DNA from 4 places in the Tardiphaga sp. 37S4 genome. Region 3 is predicted to be linked to each of the others. Evidence: predicted binding sites of a transcription regulator. Region 3 holds the regulator's gene; each other region holds the start of a gene.
What was found. Region 3 encodes PhoB, which activates phosphate uptake and scavenging genes when phosphate is short. Its sites were predicted from a motif close to TGTCATNNANCTGTCAT; they were not measured.
Positions count from the first base shown of each region.

Region 1: the regulator PhoB is predicted to act here: its motif matches at 3,337-3,353, upstream of LPB73_RS10200 (RNA degradosome polyphosphate kinase).
Region 2: the regulator PhoB is predicted to act here: its motif matches at 2,078-2,094, upstream of LPB73_RS19545 (esterase-like activity of phytase family protein).
Region 4: the regulator PhoB is predicted to act here: its motif matches at 3,119-3,135, upstream of LPB73_RS08685 (glycerophosphodiester phosphodiesterase family protein).

Region 1 is NZ_CP088008.1:2,088,015-2,093,281, reverse strand. It holds gene ppx (exopolyphosphatase) at 1-1,051, opposite strand, end outside; gene LPB73_RS10200 (RNA degradosome polyphosphate kinase) at 1,064-3,265, opposite strand; gene LPB73_RS10195 (DnaA ATPase domain-containing protein) at 3,422-4,099, opposite strand; gene LPB73_RS10190 (CDP-alcohol phosphatidyltransferase family protein) at 4,146-4,700, opposite strand; gene purM (phosphoribosylformylglycinamidine cyclo-ligase) at 4,869-5,267, shown strand, end outside.
Region 2 is NZ_CP088008.1:4,120,562-4,125,828, reverse strand. It holds gene LPB73_RS19550 (methyl-accepting chemotaxis protein) at 1-548, shown strand, start outside; gene LPB73_RS19545 (esterase-like activity of phytase family protein) at 664-2,019, opposite strand; gene LPB73_RS19540 (Bug family tripartite tricarboxylate transporter substrate binding protein) at 2,304-3,290, opposite strand; gene mbfA (iron exporter MbfA) at 3,697-4,668, shown strand; gene LPB73_RS19530 (antibiotic biosynthesis monooxygenase) at 4,822-5,115, shown strand; gene LPB73_RS19525 (sugar phosphate isomerase/epimerase family protein) at 5,178-5,267, opposite strand, start outside.
Region 3 is NZ_CP088008.1:4,990,636-4,995,902, reverse strand. It holds gene pstA (phosphate ABC transporter permease PstA) at 1-479, shown strand, start outside; gene pstB (phosphate ABC transporter ATP-binding protein PstB) at 476-1,303, shown strand; gene phoU (phosphate signaling complex protein PhoU) at 1,332-2,045, shown strand; gene phoB (phosphate regulon transcriptional regulator PhoB) at 2,136-2,840, shown strand; gene LPB73_RS23710 (GcrA family cell cycle regulator) at 2,943-3,452, opposite strand; gene LPB73_RS23705 (aspartate aminotransferase family protein) at 3,899-5,137, shown strand; gene argF (ornithine carbamoyltransferase) at 5,137-5,267, shown strand, end outside.
Region 4 is NZ_CP088008.1:1,779,783-1,785,049, forward strand. It holds gene LPB73_RS08665 (alpha/beta hydrolase) at 1-375, shown strand, start outside; gene LPB73_RS08670 (twin-arginine translocation (Tat)) at 475-786, shown strand; gene LPB73_RS08675 (hypothetical protein) at 810-1,079, opposite strand; gene LPB73_RS08680 (trimeric intracellular cation channel family protein) at 1,202-1,834, shown strand; gene LPB73_RS08685 (glycerophosphodiester phosphodiesterase family protein) at 1,844-3,088, opposite strand; gene LPB73_RS08690 (GCG_CRPN prefix-to-repeats domain-containing protein) at 3,211-3,471, opposite strand; gene LPB73_RS08695 (alpha/beta fold hydrolase) at 3,659-4,666, opposite strand; gene LPB73_RS08700 (ArsR/SmtB family transcription factor) at 4,739-5,267, opposite strand, start outside.

The sequences.
Region 1 (5,267 bases), 2.9 Mb from region 3:
CGGTCTCTTTGAGCTTGGCGACACGGGCGAACCGATCACTCCAGTCGCTCAGCTCCTGCGCGTGGCGGGCCGAACGCGACAGCAACTCGTTCATGGTCTGCGCGGCGCCGACCAGACCGTCTTGCATGCGCTGCGCTTGCGGCAGCATTTCGTACAGCAAGCCTTCACGGACGCCATAGGTCGAGAACACGATAGTCTTCGGCTTGGCGGTGCGAATGACATATTCGAGCACGAGCGCCGCGTAGACCAGCAGCGGCTGGCGCTGTTCGGCTATGGCTTCGATGTTGGCAAGAATGTTGGCTGTTGCGAGCCGGCGCAAGCGGCGCACGAAATCGAGCGCTTCGGTGGCCGGGATCGAATAGCCATGCATCACACGTAGCGGATAGCCGCTCTGGATGATGTGCAGCCGCGCCAATGCACGCCAGGTGCCGCCGACCGCATAGAAATTGCGACCTACGCCCGCCTTGAGCTGCGCGACGTCAGCCAGCGCCAGCCTGACGATGCGCTCCGCCTTCTTTGGTGATTTCTGTGAGGCATCCTGCAATGCGAGACTGCCGAGCGGCAGCGTCACGCCCTGCCGGACCGCATTGCCTTTGACATCGATCAGTTCGAGCGAACCGCCCCCGAGATCGCCAACCAGGCCATCCGGCTTGTGCACGCCCGAAATCACGCCCAGCGCCGAGAGCTTCGCTTCGCGCGGCCCCGATATGATCTGGATCTCGCAGCCGCAGATTTTCTCGGCTGCTGTGATGAAGGCAGGTCCATTGCTCGCATCGCGCGCCGCAGCGGTCGCGATGGCGTAGACGCGACCGACCTTCATGACCCTGCACAGCGCACGGAAGCGCCGCAGCGCCGTCAGCGCCTTATCGACAGCGTCCTTGGCCAGCAACCCGGTGCTCTGCACTTCGCGGCCGAGACCGCACAGCGCCTTTTCATTGAAGAGCGTGACAAGGCTTCGCGTCAGCGACTCGTAGACAACGAGACGCACCGAGTTGGAGCCAATATCGATGACGGCGACGCTGGTCGCGCGTTGATTGGCACGCGCTACCACGTTGCTGGTTCCTTACGAGGATTGGTGACGCTCCGAACGGCGGGTGAGCCGGCGCGGGGATGATTTCTCAAGCGACTTTCCACGGCCAGACAGACTCGGATTCGTCATGAAGTAATTGTGCACATTGAAGGGTTCCTCGCCCTTCGCTGCCTTCATACGCGTTGACGACCCGTCCGGCAACAATTGCCAGCTCTGTTCCGTATCCTTGAGATTGGCCACCATGATCTGCTCGAGCACCTGGGTATGCACGGTGGGATTCTGCAGCGGACACAGAACCTCGACGCGGCGATCCAGATTGCGTGGCATCATGTCAGCCGACGATATGTATATCGCCGCCTTCGGGCTCGGCAGGCCATTGCCCATACCGAAGCAATAGATTCGACCATGTTCAAGGAAGCGGCCGATGATCGACTTGACGCGAATGTTTTCAGACAGGCCGGGCACGCCCGGCCGCAGGCAGCAGATGCCACGCACGATCAGTTCAACGGATACACCGGCATTCGACGCCTCATAGAGCGCATCGATGATTTCCGGATCGACCAGCGAATTCATCTTGAGCCAGATCGCACCCGGCTTGCCGCTGCGGGCGAATGCCGCTTCGCCGCGGATGTGTTCGAGCATGCGACCGCGCAAGGTCAGCGGCGACACGGCCATCTTCTCGATGTCGCTCGGCTCCGCATAGCCGGTGATGTAGTTGAACACGCGTGCGGCATCGCGACCGATGATCGGGTCGGATGTGAAATATGACAGATCAGTGTAAATGCGCGCTGTGACCGGATGATAGTTGCCGGTGCCGGTGTGCACATAGGTCGTGAGCGAGCCGCCCTCGCGGCGCACCACCAGCGACAGCTTGGCGTGGGTCTTCAATTCCAGGAAGCCATAGACCACCTGGACACCGGCGCGTTCGAGATCGCGAGCCCAGCGGATATTGGCCTCTTCGTCGAACCGCGCACGCAGCTCGACGAGCGCCGTTACCGACTTACCGGCTTCGGCGGCCTCGACCAGCGTGCGGACAATCGGCGAATTGTTGGAGGTGCGATACAGCGTCTGCTTGATCGCCACCACGTCCGGATCGCGCGCAGCCTGCTGCAGGAACTGCACGACGACGTCGAAGGATTCATAGGGATGATGGACAATCAGGTCCTTCTGACGGATCGCGGCAAAGATGTCGCCGCCATGATCGCGGACACGTTCCGGATGACGCGGCACATAAGGCACGAATTCGAGATCGGGCCGATCGAGCCGCGTGAGCTGCGAAACCTCGTTCATGGCGAGGATGCCGTCGACCAGCAGGATTTCGTCATCCGAGGTCGCCAGCGCGCGCTGCACGAAGGCGCGGAGTTCTGCCGGCATGCTGGCTTCGATTTCGAGCCGGATCACCGACCCTCTGCGGCGACGCTTCAGCGCAGTCTCGAACAGCCGGACCAGATCCTCGGCCTCTTCTTCGACTTCGAGTTCACTGTCGCGGATGATGCGGAAGGCACCCTGCCCCTGAACGGTGTAGCCCGGGAATAGACGTGCGATGAACAGGCCAGTGGCCTGTTCCAGCGTGATCAGGCGGACCGCGCCGTCCTTGCCGGGGGTCGGCAGGCGGATGAAGCGATCGATCTTGCCGGGCATGCGGATCAGCGCGTTCATCGTCTTGCCGTCGGACACCCGCGACAGATGCAGCGCGATGGTGAAGCCCAGACTCGGAATGAACGGGAACGGATGCGCCGGATCGATCGCCAGCGGCGTCAGCAGCGGGAAAATGTTGTGGAGGAAGTGGTCCTCGATCCAGGTCCGGTCGGCCTTGCTGACCTCCTTGCCGTCGAGCAGCACGATTCCGACATCGGCCAGCATGCCGCGCTGGTCGCGCCAGATCGCCTGCTGGTCGCTGCCGAGCTTGGAGACCGCGCTGTTGATCAGCACCAGTTGCTCGGCCGGGGTCAAGCCGTCCGGACTGCGCTCGCTGATTCCCTCACGGACCTGCGCTTTGATACCGGCGACGCGGACCATGAAGAATTCATCAAGGTTGTTTGCGGAAATCGACAGGAAGCGGACGCGCTCCAGCGCCGGATGGCCCGGATTGACGGACTCCTCAAGGACGCGGCGATTGAAATGCAGCCAGGACAGCTCGCGATTGATGAAGCGCTCGGGACCCGACGCGACCACCTCTGCTGGCTTCGCTTCGCCCTTTTTCTCTTCAATAACAATCTCTTCTGCGGAGTCCATGAGACAGCAATCCATCCAGTTCAAGCAGCGCTATAGTGCCGGCAAATCACAGCGGACATTGCGTCAGTTGCGTGACGCTTCGATGACATTGAGGAACCTGCCTGCCGCGCCGTCAAGGCACGGTTTGACGCGCCGCGTTTGACGTCCAAGGCTAAGTCAGGCGTCGCGCAGCAGTTCCGCGGCCAATGCACGGGTCACCGGCCGCCCAAGCCGAAGCGCCTCGCTATCCAGCAATTCCACCGTATGGCGGGCGGCGGCGAATGACCGCTCGATGCGGCTGGCCACATAGCTGACCACGCTCTCGTCGATGCTGAGCTGGCGGTCGGCGCAAAACTTCACGATCAGCGCCCGAAACAACCCGTCATCCGGCGGCAGCAGATTGACTACCGGGATCGCACGGAGCCGCGACCGCAGATCGCGCAACTCGACCTCCATGGCGGCCGGGGCGACCCGCGCCGTAATCAGCACATAGGCGTTGTCCTGACGTGCCAGATTAAGAAGGTGGAACAGCGCCCGCTCGTCGAACGCACCGGCATTGAGATCCTCCACCACCAGTGCGTTGGTCACCAACTCAGCCGGAACCGTCGCAGCCGTCAGGCTGTGCGCCATGGTGGAGCGCGCCCCGGCCTCCTCGGCCCAAATCGCCGCCAGATGGCTCTTGCCGGACCCTTCCGGGCCGACAAGGAGCATGACCCGGTTCGGCCAGTCCGGCCAGCAGTCGATCAGTCCCAGCGCCTCGGCATTGGCCGGGCCCTCAAGGAAGTTGTCGCGGGACAGACTCTCCGCATGGGGCAGCGCGAACGCCAGTTGACGGGGTTGGACGCGGGCGACCACGCAAATACTCCTGCCGGCTCCGCCGGCGAACGTCACGAATACCGGTTTACCGGGGCTCTTGACCGGGTTCGATGGTGCTCATGTGTCGCATCCACTCGACGAGATAGAAGGACACAGAGAGCAGCGTCAAGACGGTCACAAAGCCCATTAAAATCAAATCGTAAGGCGAGGATTTGAAACCAAATCCGAGGGCAGCAAGAACCAAGGCTGCGAAGGCCACCTGCGCCACCGTATTGAGCTTCGATACCATCAGCGGCTTCATCGGGATCGGTTTGCCGAACAACCACGACACAATGACGGCGCCCACGATCATGATATCCCGCGACACCACGAGAATCACGATCCAACGCGGAACTGCCCCCCATATCCCCAGGGAGACATAGATCGAGACCAGCAGCGCCTTATCGGCCAAGGGGTCGAGCAGCGCACCGAGTTCGCTGGCCATGTTGAAACGCTTGGCGAGAAAGCCGTCCACGGCATCGCTGACCCCCGCAATCACGAAGATTGCAAAGGCGATTTCCATCTGGTTCGAGGCAATCGCCCAGACAATCACGGGCACCAGCAGGATGCGCCCGAGGGTGATTAAATTGGGGATACTCACGCGGCGCTTCCCGGCTCCGGCCTGTTTCGCAATCCGAGCTTGGGGGCTCCGACCGGCTTACCGCCTACATAGTAATCGGGATAGCGTTTACGAGCCATTGCGCAGGCGGGGATTCCGACGTAACCAGCCGAAAATACACAGTTTCGCAGCTCCGGCAGGATACCCGGCATGACCGACCAGAAAAAAGGCCTCACTTACGCGGACGCGGGCGTCGATATCGATGCTGGCAACCGTCTGGTGGACCTCATCAAGCCGATGGTTCGCGCAACCGCCCGTGCCGGCGCTGACGCCGAGATCGGCGGCTTCGGCGGACTGTTCGACCTCAAGGCCGCAGGCTTCAAGGATCCGGTTCTCGTCGCCGCCACCGACGGCGTTGGCACCAAGGTCAAGATCGCCATCGAGGCCGGCATCCATAACGGCATCGGCATCGATCTCGTCGCCATGTCGGTCAACGACCTCGTGGTCCAGGGCGCCGAGCCGCTGTTCTTTCTCGACTACTTCGCCTGCGGCAAGCTCGACCCAGAAGCCACCGCCTCAATCGTCGCTGGCATCGCAGAGGGCTGCCGT
Region 2 (5,267 bases), 870 kb from region 3:
ATGCGACCGTTCAGCTGCTGTCCAGCGGCGCGGAGAAGATCGGCGAAGTGGTTCAGTTGATCCACAGCATCGCCTCCCAGACCAATCTGCTCGCGCTGAATGCGACCATCGAAGCGGCGCGCGCCGGCGAGTCCGGCCGCGGCTTTGCGGTCGTCGCCTCGGAAGTGAAGGCGCTGGCAAGCCAGACCGCCAAGGCCACCGAAGAGATCTCCGCCCAGGTCGCAGCTATGCAGGCATCGACCAGCGAAGCCGTACTCTCGATCAGCGCCATTACGGGGACCATCGCGCAGATGAGCGAGATCACCACTAGCATCTCCACGGCCGTCCAGGAGCAGGGCGAGGCCACGCGGGAAATCGCGCGCAACATTCAGTCGGTCGCGGCAGGCTCCAGTGAGATCAGCGAACATATCGGGGGCGTCAGCAGCGCAGCGGAAGCGACCGGGACGGCGGCCTCGCAGGTGTTGTCGAATGCCAGGGAGCTCGACACTCAGTCCGGCATGTTGCGAACGGCGGTGGACGAGTTCCTGACCAAGGTGCGTGCGGCGTAGAGGCTCTTCTTCCCCTCTCCCCTTGTGGGAGAGGAAAGTAGATCACGCTCGAACGTAAAAAGCCCTCCCTTGCGGGAGGGCTTTCGTCGTTCAGGCTGATGCCTGCTCGCGTTGATTACTTCGCCTTCAGGAAGTCGGCGACTTCGAGCAGCACGAACTCGTTGTCGTCGGCCTTGTTCGGCTCGCGGCTCGACGAGAACGGCAGGTTGTTGTCGTTGCCGACGATGATGTGGGTGGCATCAACCTGGTCGACGTTCTCGATGGTGAAGAACGGGAAGGTCAGCACGCCGTCATTCAGCGGCTTGCGGGCCAGCTTGTTCGGGTCCTGGATCTTCATCAGGTCGATGAAACCAATCTTGCGAACGGGCTTGCCGACATTGGCGTCGTTCAGTTCGATCTTGTAGACCTTCTTGAACTTGGCGAGATCCGGGAAGCAGTCTTCACCGCGCTTGCCGTCGGCGCAGGCCTTGTCCTTGGTGCCTTCGCCATTGTCACGCTCGATGATCAGGCCGTTGTCGGCGGTGATCATGTTGAAGTCGCCGATGGCATTGCCGTTCTGTTCGAACACGTACTGCCAGTAGCGACCGGTGAACTTCTCGTTGGCGACGTCGAATTCCAGGATGCGCGAAGCTTCCTTGCCGTCGACCTTTTCCCAGTCCTTCTTCTCGGCATCCCAGATCGGGCCTTCGAGCAGGCCGTATAGGAACTTGCCATCCTTGGAGGAGGCGAAGCCTTCATAGCCCTTGGAGCGGCGCAGGTTGACGGTGGTGTAGGTGGCGCCCGGTGCGCCCGGCGACTGCACCGACCAATGGTCGGGCGAACGCACCGGCTTGCCGTCGGCGACGGTGTCGAACACAGCCAGAACCTTGCCGGTCTTGTCGGCCTTGATGATGTAGGGGCCGAATTCCTCGCCGATCCAGAAATTGTCGCCGACGATCTGGAAGCCTTCGGTGTCGACATCGGCGCCGGTCAGGTAGCGCTTGGCGGTGTCTTCATGAACGATGCGGAACGGCACCTTCTTGTCGGGATCGTGCAGGAACACGGTGGCCTGACGCTCGACCTTGCCGTTTTTCCAGTCGATCTTGTGATGATTGAGATAGATCATGTAGTCGGCCGAATTGTAGCGCGAGCCGGCGCCGTTGTCGGTCAGCACCCAGAACGAACCGTCGGGCATCACCTTGATGCCGGAATGGCCCTGCAGCGGCTGGCCCTTCATCGGCAGCGAGATGCCGGTGGCGCGCTCATAGGACTTGCCCATCACGGTGCCGAGCGCGTCGACGCGCTTGCCGGTGGTGTATTTGCCCGAGGTCTTCAGGTCGTTCGGCGCATCCGCAGGCGCATCGATGGTCGACGTCGCCGGCAGCACGGCATGGCCGGCGAGCTTGGCGGGGAATTCACCTTCGGTCTGGGCGAAAGCGGCGGATGTGAGCATGACGAGGGAAGCGACGGAGCAGAGGAATGTGCTGCGCATGGTGTGTCTCCTTGTGGTGACCATGCGGCGTGTTCTGAGGCGCGGGCGTTACGCTGCGCTGACAGTTCCGTGACAAGAAAATGACGAGAGGGGAAAACCCTGCGACATGCAGTCGCCGAGTCTGCGGGTTAGGCGCGGTTCCTCTTCGTTCAACCCACGCAAAACCATCGTCATGGCCGGGCTCGTCCCGGCCATCCACGTCTTCTTTGTGGCCGAGACGTAGATACCCGGCATTCGCCGGGCATGACGAACATACCTGCCGTGCGGTTCTATCTGAAATGCGCCTACTGCTTCTCGATCCCCGCATCCGTGATCAGCTTCTCCCACACCTTGAGCTGATCCTTCAGGAAGGCGTCGAACTCTTCCGGCGTACCGGAGAAGGCTTCCATGCCGCGGTTGGCGAGGTCTTTCTGGATCTCGGGGCGTTCGACGATCTTGCGGATTTCGGCGTTGAGCTTGACGACGATGTCCTTCGGCATGTTGGCCGGGCCGAGATAGCCCTGCCACGAGGTGATGTCGAAGCCCTTCACGCCGGCCTCGTCCATGGTCGGAAGGTCGGGCAGAAGCTTGGAGCGATACTTGGTGGTCACCGCAAGCGACTTCAACGCCTTGGCGTTGACATGCGGCAGGCCGGTCGGAACGTCGACGAACATCATGCTGACACGGCCGGCGATGACATCGGTGAGCGCCGGTGGTGAGCTCTTGTAAGGCACGTGCAGGAGATCGAGCTTGGCGAGGCGGGCAAAGGTCGCGCCCGAGACGATCGCCGACGAACTGCCCGATGCGTAGGAGTACTTGCCCGGCTCTTTCTTGGCGAGCGCGATCAGCTCTTCCACGGAGTTGGCGGGAATCTCGGGATTGATCACCAGCATGAAGGGCAGGTCGCCGGTGCGCGCGATCGGCGTGAAATCCTTGATCGGATCATAGCTCATGGTCTTGAGCAGAAAAGGATTGGCCGAATGCGTCGTGTTGGTCGTGACGAACAGCGTGTAACCGTCGGCGGGGGCGCGAGCGACGAAACTGGCGGCGATCGAGCCATTGGCGCCGGCCTTGTTGTCGATCACGGTGTTGGCGTTCAGTGCGGTGCCGAGTTCCTTGGCGATCAGGCGCGTCGTGGTGTCGGTGCCGCTGCCTGCGGCGAAAGGGAGCACCAGCGTGATCGCCCGGTTTGGATAATTCGCGGTTTGTGCGATGGCATCCGGGGTCGCCAACAGTAGCGCTCCGATAAACCATGCGCTCGCCACACCGCGAAGAACTGAAAGTCCGTGCATTCCGCTTTTCTCCCTGAATCGGCTTTGGTAGCCCACATTTGTTGCGGGCAAACTAGCGGAGGTCGGTGACGCACGGAAGCGGAAAGGTATGCAGTTCAGGTGAGCGCGCTGTCGATGGTGTAGGCCATGCAGCGACTTCTGCTGCACCGGGTCGACCTTATCGCGTTCGTGAGCGACGGCACCTGCAGACGGCCGCTGATCCGCAGCATCTCCGCGTCGAGGTCGGTGCGAATGCCGGTGCAAGCTCCGGAGCAAGCACGATCGTTTCGCCGCGGTCCTTCTCGTCCCCGCTATTGCTTCCCGACCAGCGGACAGGTTCAGCGCCGCGCAGGCGCGAAGCTCTTTGACAAATGCAAAGCAGCTCCTATATAAATTAGAATAATTCTAAATTAAGTAAGGCTTTGATATGAAGGCGTTTTCGGAGCTCACCGAACGCGAGGTGCTGGCGGTTGCGATCTCCAGCGAGGAAGAGGACAGCCGGATCTATCTCAGCTTCGCCGAGGATCTGGCAGAGCGCTATCCCGATTCCGCGAAAGTCTTCAGCGAGATGGCCGAAGAAGAAAAGGGCCATCGACATCTGCTGTTGCAGATGTATGAGAAGCGCTTCGGACCGAACCTTCCGCCGATCCGGCGCGAAGACGTCAAGGGCTTCATCCGCCGCCGACCAATCTGGCTCACGCGTAACCTGTCGCTCGACACTATCCGCAAGGAAGCCGAGAGGATGGAGTTTGAGGCCGAGCGTTTTTACGCCAGGGCTGCCGAGCAGGCGACGGATGTCGGCGTTCGCAAGTTGCTGGGCGATCTGGCCGAGCTGGAAAAAGGACACGAGCATCTCGCGGCCAAATTATCGGATGCCATCCTGACGTCCGACGTTCGTACGATGGAGGACAACACCCGCCACCGGATGTTCGTCCTGCAGTATGTTCAGCCTGGTCTTGCGGGCTTGATGGACGGCTCCGTATCCACGCTGGCGCCGCTGTTTGCGGCCGCGTTTGCAACACATCACAACTGGCAGACATTCCTTGTTGGCCTCGCCGCGTCGATCGGCGCCGGCATCAGCATGGGTTTCGCCGAAGCGCTGTCGGACGATGGCTCTATGACCGGACGCGGCTCGCCGTGGTTGCGTGGCGGCATCTGCGGGCTGATGACGACGCTGGGCGGTCTCGGCCATACTCTGCCTTATCTCGTGCCGGACAGCTGGCCGAATGCATTCTGGATCGCGACGGCCATCGCGGGTGTCGTCGTTTTTTTCGAACTCTGGGCCATCGCCTATATCAGGGCGCGCTATATGGATACGCCGTTCCTGCAGGCCGTCTTTCAGGTGGTGCTTGGCGGCGTCATCGTTCTGGCGGTGGGAATATTGATCGGAGGCGCGTAGTGGGTGGGGAGGCGTCAGATGGCGTCGTTGCGCGGGATGGCGTAGGTTCTACGCGCGGGAAACCCTGCTGCTCGTCCCGCCGATGATGAGTGTGTGCGATGCATGATCGCGGCAGGTGCGATCGCGGGCAGCTTACGGGTGAAGGAGCGTCCCATGTATGCTGCCATTCGTCAGAGCAAGGCAAAGACCGGCATGGCTGAGGAACTGACGCGCAGGATCAAGGAAGGTGCCATTCCGATCATCAGTGATGTCGAAGGTTTCATGGCCTATTATGTGGTCTATGCGTCCGACGATACGGTGACGGCGATCAGCATCTTCAACAATTTCGCGGGCGCCGAGGAGTCGAACCGACGCGGGCTCGCGTGGAGCGAACAGAATCTGGCGCCCTTGCTGATTGGACCAGCCACAGCGATAGCCGGGCCGGTTATCGTTCATACGTTGGCATAACGCGCGCGGGACAGGCGCTATGCCGGGCGGTGGCATGTGCGCGTAGATTACTCGCTAGATTCTCAATCTCCCAGCAGGCGCTTCGCGCCGGCGATTGCGCGGCGCGCGACTTCTTCGGGGCCGCGCTCCCGGGTCAGCGCATCCATCGGCAC
Region 3 (5,267 bases):
TGTTCGTTTATGGTGCGGTGGTGGTTCCGATGGGCGGCTTCTCGGCTCTCGCCGGTTCGCTTGCGCTTGCCGTGATCGTGATCCCCGTCGTGGTTCGCACCACTGAAGATATGCTTGGTCTCGTGCCGAACCCGCTGCGCGAAGCGGCCTCGGCGCTTGGCCTGCCGCGCTCCCTGGTCATCAAGCGGATCGCCTATCGTGCAGCCCGCGCCGGTCTGATCACCGGTGTGCTGCTGGCGACGGCGCGTGTCGCAGGTGAAACGGCGCCGCTGCTGTTCACCGCGCTGAGCAACCAGTTCTTCAGCCTCGATCTCACCAAGACGATGGCCAACCTGCCGGTGACCATCAACAACTTCGTGCAGAGCCCCTACGAGTACTGGAAGCAGCTCGCCTGGAGCGGTGCCCTGATCATCACCTTGACCGTACTTGCCCTTAACATTGGCGCGCGCATTCTCGGCGCCGAGAGGACAGCAAAATGAGTGAGCTTTCTGTGTCGTCTGGCGTTCCTTCCGTCTCGATGCCGCCGCCGTCGGCCCTGCAGGGCGAGACCCGTCCCAAGGTCACCGTGCGCGACCTGAACTTCTACTATGGCGAACACCACGCCCTGAAGAAGATCAACCTGACGCTGATGGCGAACCGCGTAACCGCATTCATCGGCCCGTCGGGCTGCGGCAAGTCCACGCTGCTGCGCATCTTCAACCGCATGTATGATCTGTATCCCGGCCAGCGCGCCGAAGGTCAGCTCATGCTCGACAACCAGAACATTCTGGATCCGAAGCTGGATCTCAACCTGCTGCGCGCCCGCGTCGGCATGGTGTTCCAGAAGCCGACCCCGTTCCCGATGACGATTTACGAAAACATCGCCTTCGGTATCCGCCTCTACGAAAAGATCTCCAAGTCGGAGATGGACATTCGCGTCGAGAGGGCGCTGCGCGGCGGTGCACTCTGGAACGAAGTCAAGGACAAGCTCAACGCGTCGGGCCTCAGCCTGTCGGGTGGTCAGCAGCAGCGCCTGTGCATTGCGCGCACCATCGCGGTGCGGCCGGAGGTGATCCTGTTCGACGAGCCGTGCTCGGCGCTGGATCCGATCTCGACCGCGAAGATCGAGGAGCTGATCGACGAGTTGAAGGATCAGTACACGATCGCGATCGTGACCCATAACATGCAGCAGGCTGCCCGCGTCTCCGACAGCACGGCCTTCATGTATCTCGGCGAGTTGATCGAGTTCGATCAGACCAACAAGATCTTCACGTCGCCGACCGATCGCCGCACCCAGGATTACATCACCGGCCGCTTCGGCTGACGCGACATATTCGCGGGAGGAATTTGAGATGGCTTTTGAACACACCACCAAGGCTTTCGACGACGATCTGCAGGAGCTGACCCGTCTCGTCGCCGAGATGGGTGGCCTCGCGGAACGGCAGATCGTCGAATCCGTCGATGCGCTGATCCGCCGGGACGTCGCGCTCGGTGCGCGCGTCGTCGCCACTGACTCCGAGATCGACCAGTTGCAGCGCACAATCGAAGAGCGCGCCGTGCTGACCATCGCCAAACGCCAGCCGATGGCTGTCGATTTGCGCGAGATTGTCGGCGCGCTGCGCGTCGCCACCGATCTGGAACGCATCGGCGATCTCTCCAAGAATATCGGTAAGCGCGTCAATGCACTCGACAGCGACTTCCATCCGCTGAAGCTGATCCGCGGCCTCGAGCACATGACCGACCTCGTGACCACCCAGGTCAAGGCCGTGCTCGACGCCTATGCCGCACACGATCTGCCCGCTGCGATGACGGTGTGGAAGGGCGACGAGGAAATCGACGCGATCTGCACCTCGCTGTTCCGCGAACTCCTGACCTATATGATGGAAGACCCGCGTAACATTTCGTTCTGTATCCACCTGATGTTCTGCGCCAAGAACATCGAGCGGATCGGTGACCATGCCACCAATATTGCGGAAACCGTGTTCTACATGATCGAGGGCCAGCAAATCCTCGACAAGCGCCCGAAGGGCGACATGACCACATTCGCGAATACGCCGACGGTCTGAAGCATGATCCGGGAAGTGGAAGCCAGTCTTCCGCAAGGATCATGATCTAAAGGCTTTTCGGACGTCACTGAGGATATTGACCATATGGCTGTGAATGCACGCATTCTGGTGGTGGAGGACGAGGAAGCCCTCACGACGCTTCTTCGCTACAACCTCGACGCCGAAGGCTATGATGTTGAAACCGTCGCTCGCGGCGACGATGCCGATACCCGCTTGAAGGAGCGGGTGCCGGATCTCGTGGTGCTCGACTGGATGCTGCCGGGCCTGTCCGGCATCGAACTGTGCCGCCGCCTGCGCGCACGGCCCGAAACCAAGGCATTGCCGATCATCATGCTGACGGCGCGCGGCGAAGAGAGCGAGCGCGTTCGCGGTCTCGCCACCGGTGCCGACGATTACATCGTCAAGCCGTTCTCCGTGCCGGAGCTCCTGGCCCGCGTGAAGGGCCTGCTCCGTCGTGCAGCTCCCGAGCGTCTCGCCACCGTCCTGGCGTTTGGCGACATCGAACTCGACCGCGACAAGCGCCGCGTCGTGCGCTCAAGCCGTCCGATCGATCTCGGTCCGACCGAATATCGCCTGCTGGAGTTCTTCCTGGAACATCCGGGCCGCGTGTTCAGCCGCGAGCAGTTGCTCGACAGCGTCTGGGGCCGCGACATCTATATCGACGAGCGCACCGTCGACGTGCATATCGGCCGCCTGCGCAAGCTGCTCAACCCCGCCGGTGAGCCCGATCCGATCCGCACCGTGCGCGGCGCCGGCTACGCGCTGGATGACCGCTTCGACAAGGCGGCGGAGTAGGTATCTTCCTTCTCCCCGCAAGCGGGGAGAGGTTAGAAGCCCCAAACAAAAAAATGCCCGGCTCATCACCGGGCATTTTCTTTGGCTTGGATATCTTCCAGCTCAGCGCGTCGGCTTCGGCACCGCGCGGCGGCGGTCGCTTGCCGGCTGATAGGCGATGCGCGAGTGATGTGCGCAATAGGGGGCGCCGGCCAGGGCCTTGCCGCCGCAGAAATAGAAGTCCGCGCTCGACGGATCGCCGATCGGCCAATGGCAGGTGGCTTCGTTGAGTTCGACCAGCGACAGGCGCTGGCTGATCGGCACAATGTTGTCATAGGCGATCGGATCGGGCTCGGCCTCGATCTCGTAATTATGGGCCAGCGCGGTATTGCCGCGTGCCATCGGGCGGGCGACACGTACCATCTGCTGCGCCGGGCGCGCCTTGCGCTGCCGCGGAGCTGCCGAGGAGGGGCTCTTGGCACGGCCGGACAGGCCAAGGCGGTGAACCTTGCCGATCACGGCGTTGCGGGTCACGTTACCGAGTTCCGCAGCGATCTGGCTGGCGGAAAGGCCGCCTTCCCAGAGTTTCTTCAACTGTTCGACGCGATCGTCGGTCCATGTCATTACCGTCATCGCCGTTTTCCCTTCGTGAGCGCCGGCCTGACCGGGCAGCGCTGCGAGTTGAGACTTCAAAAATCCCTGCGGTCAGAATCCTTTAGCGCTCACCGGGCGCGAATTTCGCGTCCGGCTGTTACGCCGCACTGGATGTGTCAAAAGGATCTACCGCCGCACGAGATGTCGTATCCGACGAGGCAAAAGCTACAATATGCCGTGACTCGCGCGCAAGAGTCGGGCATGCCGCGTCCACATGCTTCTGCAAATAAAGCTGCAAAATCGGCTTTTTCTGCGACTCCGTGTGACTCGAAAGCCGCAGTGCGCGGTTGACAGTCTTCACAGCACACATAGAATAATGCCCACGTGCCGCCCGAGAAGGGCGGCACGTTTCGTTTCTAGGGTCCGTTGTTCGATTTCGCACAGTTGTCATCGACGCGGCCGCAGTCTTTTCGATCGGATCGGTTATGACCAGCAACGCAACGTCTTCGCCCCTCTCTCAGGCTCACTTGCTGCCTGTTTTCGCGCGTGCGGATGTCGCTTTCGAGCGCGGTGAAGGCGCGTGGCTGATTGGAACCGATGGCGAGCGCTATCTCGACTTCACCAGCGGCGTTGCCGTGAACGCGCTGGGCCATGCGCACCCACATATGGTCGCCGCATTGCAGGAGCAGGCCACCAAGCTCTGGCACATGTCGAACCTGTTCAAGAGCCCGGACGGCGAGCGCCTCGCCGCGCGGTTGTGCGAACAAAGCTTTGCCGACTTCGTGTTCTTCGCCAATTCGGGTGCGGAAGCGATGGAATGCGCGATCAAGGTGACCCGCCACTATCATTTCTCCAAGGGCCACCCCGAGCGCACGCGCATCATCACCTTTGAAGGCGCATTCCATGGCCGCACTCTCGGCACGCTGGCGGCGACCGGCGCTGCCAAATATCTCGAAGGCTACGGCACGCCGCTCGACGGCTTCGATCAGTTGCCGCTCGGCGATATCGAAGCCGTGAAGAAGGCGATCGGTCCGAACACCGCCGGCATTCTCATCGAGCCGCTGCAGGGTGAGGGTGGCGTGCGTGCGCCGAGCAACGCGTTCTTTGGCGCGCTGCGCGAACTCTGCGACAAGAACGGCATCCTGCTGATCTTCGACGAAGTGCAGACCGGCATGGGCCGCACCGGCGAGTTGTTCGCCTATCAGCGCATCGGCGTGACGCCGGATGTCATGTCGCTGGCCAAGGCGCTCGGCGGCGGTTTCCCCATCGGTGCGTGCCTCGTTACGGCGGAAGCGGCCGAAGGCATGGCGCCCGGCTCCCATGGTTCGACCTTCGGCGGCAATCCGCTGGCGGTCGCCGCCGCGAATTCCGTGCTCGATATCATGCTGAAGCCAGGCTTCTTCGACCATGTGAAGAAGATGTCGCTGTTGCTGAAACAGAAACTCGCGGGCGTGGTCGACGGCCATCCTGATGTGCTCAGCGAAGTGCGCGGCGAAGGTCTGCTGATCGGCCTCAAGGCTGTCGTGCCGGCCGGCGATCTCGTGGCCGCATTGCGTGACGCGAAGCTGCTGACGGTTGGCGCCGGCGACAATGTCGTGCGCTTCCTGCCGCCGCTGATCGTCAGCGAGGCCGAGATCGAGCAGGCCGTGCAGCGGCTGGAACAGGCCTGCGTGGCCCTCGGCTCATCCGCCAAGGCATCTGCAAAGACGCAGGGAGCCGCGTGATGAGCACGTCACCGCGGCACTTCCTCGATCTCACGGCCGTGCCGGCCAGCGAGTTGCGCAATATCATGAACGCGGCTGCCGCCATGAAGGCGAAGCTGAAAGGGCGGGATGGCTCGAATGCCGAGCCCGA
Region 4 (5,267 bases), 2.9 Mb from region 3:
CCGGTGACGGTGGTGGCCACCAGCCGTGGGACGCAGCGTGCCGCCGAGGGGATCGCGCGGGGCGCGCGGCCGGATGCGCTGGTGTTGACCTCGGGCTTTCTCAGTGCGGAGTCGGGCAGCGGCAGCAATGTGATGTCGATCATCGGCTCGCCGTCGGCGCTGCCGCGTACGCTGGTCATCCATCATCGCAACGACGGCTGCAAATTCACCGCGCCGGCGGGCGTCGATCCCTTCGTGAAATGGTCGGCCGGGCGCGCCCGCGTGGCGTGGCTGAGCGGTGGACGCAATGATGGCGATCCGTGCGAGGCGCGGGGATATCATGGTTTCAACGGCCTCGATGGTCAGGTCGTCGGACTGGCCGCAGGCTTTCGATAACGGCGAGATGCCGAATGTGTGAGTTCCCGCGCACATTCAGTTTCCATTCATGCCACTGGTCCGATCCTGATGCCCTCACGGATATCAGGAGGGATCGCGATGGAACGCCGTCATTTTCTGAAGATCGTCTTCGGCTTTGCCGCGGGTGTCGGCTTGGCCGCTCAGGCCATCACGCAGGCTCAGGCCGCGCCGCTGCTGCCGGCCAATCCGCTCGATAACCACAAACCGGACACAGAACCTCAAGCCGCGGTGGCGTCGCAGGACGACGTCGATCGTCTCCAGCCTGAGCAAGTCCAGTGGCGTCGCCGCGGCTGGCGTCGGCGTCGTTTCTGGGGTTATCGCCGCCGGCAATGGGGCTGGCGTCGCCGTTATCGGGTCCGTCGTCGGTACTGGCGCCGCCGGTACTGGTAGGGCAAGCCCGTTTGTGCTGACGCTCAGTCTCTCCAGGGCGTCAGCGGTTTGGTCTGGCCGGGTTCAATGCCGCTCAGGTGGCGACGCACGTTGTCATAGCTGCGATCGCCGGGGGCAAAGGTCTGCGAGCCGTCAGCCGGCTTGCCGTCAACCGTGCGGGTGAAATGCAGCACCAGGCTGTCATCGGCATTCATGGTGGCGCTGCCGTAAAAGGGCATCGACAGCCGCGCGTCCTCCGCCATGGCCGCGCCAGCCATGAGTAGAATGGGGAGGGTGAGAAACAGACGGGTCATGACACCTCCTGCTGTGAGGTTGTGATGGAGGCTCAGGAAGATGGCGGGGATTTGTCCGCCGCCGGTCACCGCATGCACGGATTTGTGTTACAGGTCGCCGTCATCCGCTACCGACGAGTCTCATGCCCCATACCGAAGCCCTGCTGTTTCCGCTCGCCATGATCGCGCTCATTGCCGAGGCGATGACGGCTGCGCTCGCGGCCGGGCGGCGCAAGATGGACTGGCTTGGCGTTGCCATGCTCGGCTGCATCACGGCACTCGGCGGTGGTTCGGTGCGCGACATGCTGCTCGGGCACTATCCGCTGTGGTGGGTGAAGAGCCCGTATCTGCTGCTGCTGACCGGCGGTGCGGCGCTGCTGACCATCGGGCTTGCGCGCGTGGTGCATCGCTTCCACGCGCTGTTTCTGGTGCTCGATGCCATCGGTCTCGTGGTCTTCACCATCATGGGCTGCAACATCGCGCTTGCCATGGATCAGCCGCTGCTGATTGTCGTGGTGGCCGGGATGATCACCGGCTGCGTCGGCGGCGTGCTCCGCGACGTGCTGTGCAACGACGTGCCGCTGCTGTTTCGCGCCGAACTCTATGCCAGCGTGTCGATCGTCACGGGGCTTCTCTATATCGGCGGCATCAAATACGGATTCAGTCCCGATCTGGTGACGCTCGTCGCCGCCGTGACCGGACTGGCGTTCCGCTTGCTGGCGATCCGGCTGAAGCTGGAAATGCCCAAATTCATCTACGACAGCGACGCCAAATAGCGTCTGCTATCAGCGCATTCCCATGCAGTTGGCATAGAATGTCGTGGTTGCCGGCCAGTCGGAAAATACACCGCGCACGCCGACATCCTTCGCCAGCACGTCCAGCACCGTCAGCGTGTCGCCGTCGCGATCGATGGCGGGTTTGACCGAGCGATGGAAGAAACCGCCGCCGTTTGCGAGCGGCCCGTCGCGCTCGAGCGACCAGGTGATCAGGTCGAGGCCGGCGTCGCGCGCTGCCTTGGCATAAGGGGAGGGCACGATCTTGTTGGTGCCATCAAGCGTCAGCAGCATGTAGATCGGCGGCGCGAGAATCTTGACGCCGGCAGCCTTGAGTTCGGCCATCGACGGTTTCCACGTTTCCGCGCGCATGTGATCGAAGCCCGGTGTTTCATAGCGGCCGTCGAGATAGACCGCCTGCGCGCCGAATTCCGGCGCGGTGCGGATCCAGAACTTGATGTCGTTGAGATCGAAGCTCTGGGCAAATACGTCGCCAGGCGGAATGCCGGCGGCGCGATATTCGTCTAGCATCTGGGTCGCGTACTTCTCCTGACTATAATCGCCGGCGAACGGCATCGGCACCTCTGGAGCCTTCAGCTCCGGCGTGAATTTGGCGCCTAGGCTCTTGATCAGTGCGATGCTTTCCACGTGGGTCATCAGCGTGCCCGAGCTCGCATAAAGATCGGTGCGCCAGCGCGGCGTGCCGTTCTGGTAATCCGCAACGGTGGTCGCTGATGTGTTGGCGGCATCCATCTTCGCCGTCAGCGCCCTGAACTCTGCCAGCGTGATGTCGCTGGTACAGCATTTCGCCGATGCCTTCTTGCCGGTCGCGGGATCGGCGGGGCTGAAGGGTTGTGTGCACTTCGCTGCAAGCGACGGCACCGACAGGATGTTCGTTGTCGTGTGCAGGTCGCATTGCGAATGACGGCAGACCAGCTGGCGGTCCTTCGTAAAGGTCACGTCGCATTCGATTACGCCGGCACCCATGCGTGCGGCGGCCAGATAGGACTCGCGGCTGTGCTCGGGGAATTGCAGCGGCGCGCCGCGATGGGCGATGGAAAAATCGCTCTTGCGAAACGGCCCGGTACAGGTGCTCAGCTTCGTCTTCAGCGGGCCGTCTTTCATTTTGCCGACGAGATAGAACGGCCGCGGACCTAGCTGTGGCTCGGGCAGGGGAATGGTGTCGGCGCGGCCGGTCGTCAGCGATGAGAGGCCGAGCAGCCCGGCCAGTATGAGACGACGCAAAGCGCGCGACATGACGATCTCCAGAATAGCGAAGTGCCATTCTGTCATCTTCGTGTGACGGCTGTAACCGGCGCGAGGGCAACAAAAAAAACCCCGCCATAGGCGGGGTCTTCGTCGTCAGGATTGTGCAGCGATCACCAGCGGCGGATGCAGCGGCCGTAGGGATTGCGGAAAAAGCCGGGGGGGCAGTAACCCGGGCCGCGCGGCGGCGGGCCGCGGAACATCGGGCGGCAACCGCCATAGGGACCGCGGGCATAGCCGGGGCCGCAGCCCTGAGCGACCTGGATCACGCCAGCCGTCTCGGTTGCGCTCAGCGGAGCCAGAGGCATTGCGCTGGCGGCACCGATGCCCCCGACGCTAACGGCAAATAAGGCTGCCGCAAAGATCGTCTTCATTCGTGTTCTCCCTCGATGGTGCCGCGATGCGGCGCAGAGAATAATGATGGCATCGCATCACCCGCTGCAGGACTCTTACGGGCAAGAAAATTGCTGGGGATCAACGCTGCACAGCACGATTAAGCCGATTCGATCTGAATACAGCATGAATGTTTCGGGATATCCGCGTAGCAGGGCGCGGCAGTTGCTACTTCGCCGCGAGGAAGCCCAGCATCAATTCGTTGAATTTGGCCGGTGCATCGAGAAACACGATATGGCCCGCGTCCGGAAGCACCTCGGCCTTCGCGTTCGGCATCTTCGCCGCCAGCGCCTTGGCCAGATCGGCGTTCTGGCCCATCTTCGGCCTCAACGCTTCCGGCGCATTCGGCTTGCCCGGTGCGTTGTGATCGTCGGCGCCCATGATGAACAGGGTCGGCAGGGCGATCAGCGGAATTTCGTGGACCACGGGCTCGCGATAAATGAGCTGCGCCGAACTGACGAAGGCGCGCAGCCAGCGCGGATATTCCGGCGATCCCTTGATGTTGAAACGCGCATCGATAAAGGGCGTTACCTGGTCCGGCTGCATCTTCAGCGAATAGTTCACCTCGAGCTGTTTGCGGTAACCTTCCGCCGTCAGCTTGTCTTCGTTCTCCAAGATCTTCTCGGTCGGCGTCGGTGGCACATAGAGCCGATAGTCCTCAAGCCCGATCGGCGCGGCGAGCAGCAGGTGATCGACGCGATCGGGATAAGCGCGGGCAATGCGCACGCTCAGCATGCCGCCCAGCGAATGCGCGACGATGTCGAATTTCGCGATCCCGAGGTGATCCATCAGCGCGACGGTGTTACGGGCGAGGGTGTCGAAATGCAGATCGCCTGATGGCTTCGACGATTTGCCGAAGCCGATCTGGTCGGGGACCACGACGCGGTAACCTGCATCGTTCAATGTGCCGATCACCGGCGCCCAGTAGCTCGATGGAAAATTGCGGCCGTGCAGTAGCACCACGGTTCGGCCGTTCGGCTTGGTCGATGGCACGTCCATATAGGCCATGCGCAGCTGCTCGCCGTCATTGACCAGTGGCAGCATGTTGACGGGGTAGGGGTAAGGGAAGCCTTCGAGGCCTATGCCGTAAGGCTCGCGCGCCGCAGGAGGCTCGGCCGCCTGCGATGAGGTGAAAGGCAGGGTTGCAATCAGCGCAACGAGCAGCAGGCGGTTCATTGAGAAAGCTCCGGGCGAAAGAAGGTCCGGCGCGGTTTCAGGCTGCATTGCGGCGAAGGTAAGCCGGCGTCTTCACGTTTTCCGGATGGCGTCGCCGGTGGTGCCGAACAATGCCTCGAAACGCTTCTCACCGCTGCGGGTGAAATGCACCACGCGGCTGCCGGGCGAGGGGTCTCTAGCCGCCCATTTCATGGCAGTAAATGAGGTCATGATCGCGGCGCCGAGTGTCCCGGCCAGATGGTGGCGGCGCTCGCTCCAGTCGAGGCAGGCCTTGCAGACCGGCCGGCGCGGATGCGCCAGCGTCGCCGGATCGATCCTCAATTCTTCAGCAACGAACCTGCTGCCCTGGGTCGTGAGTTCGATGACCCGCTCGGTCTGCCGGATCAGCTTCTGTGCCCGCATACTGTCGAGCATCTGCACGCCGAGATCGCCGGCGAGATGGTCGTAGCAAATCCGCGCGCGGCGCAATGCCGGTTCTTTCGGCCCGGTGCGAACGCGGAGATGGCCCGCGCGGGCTGCCAGACCAGCCAAGCCTTCCAGCACACCGGCGACATCGGGGCCGGTGAGGCGATAATAGCGATGGCGCCCTTGTTTTTCCGGC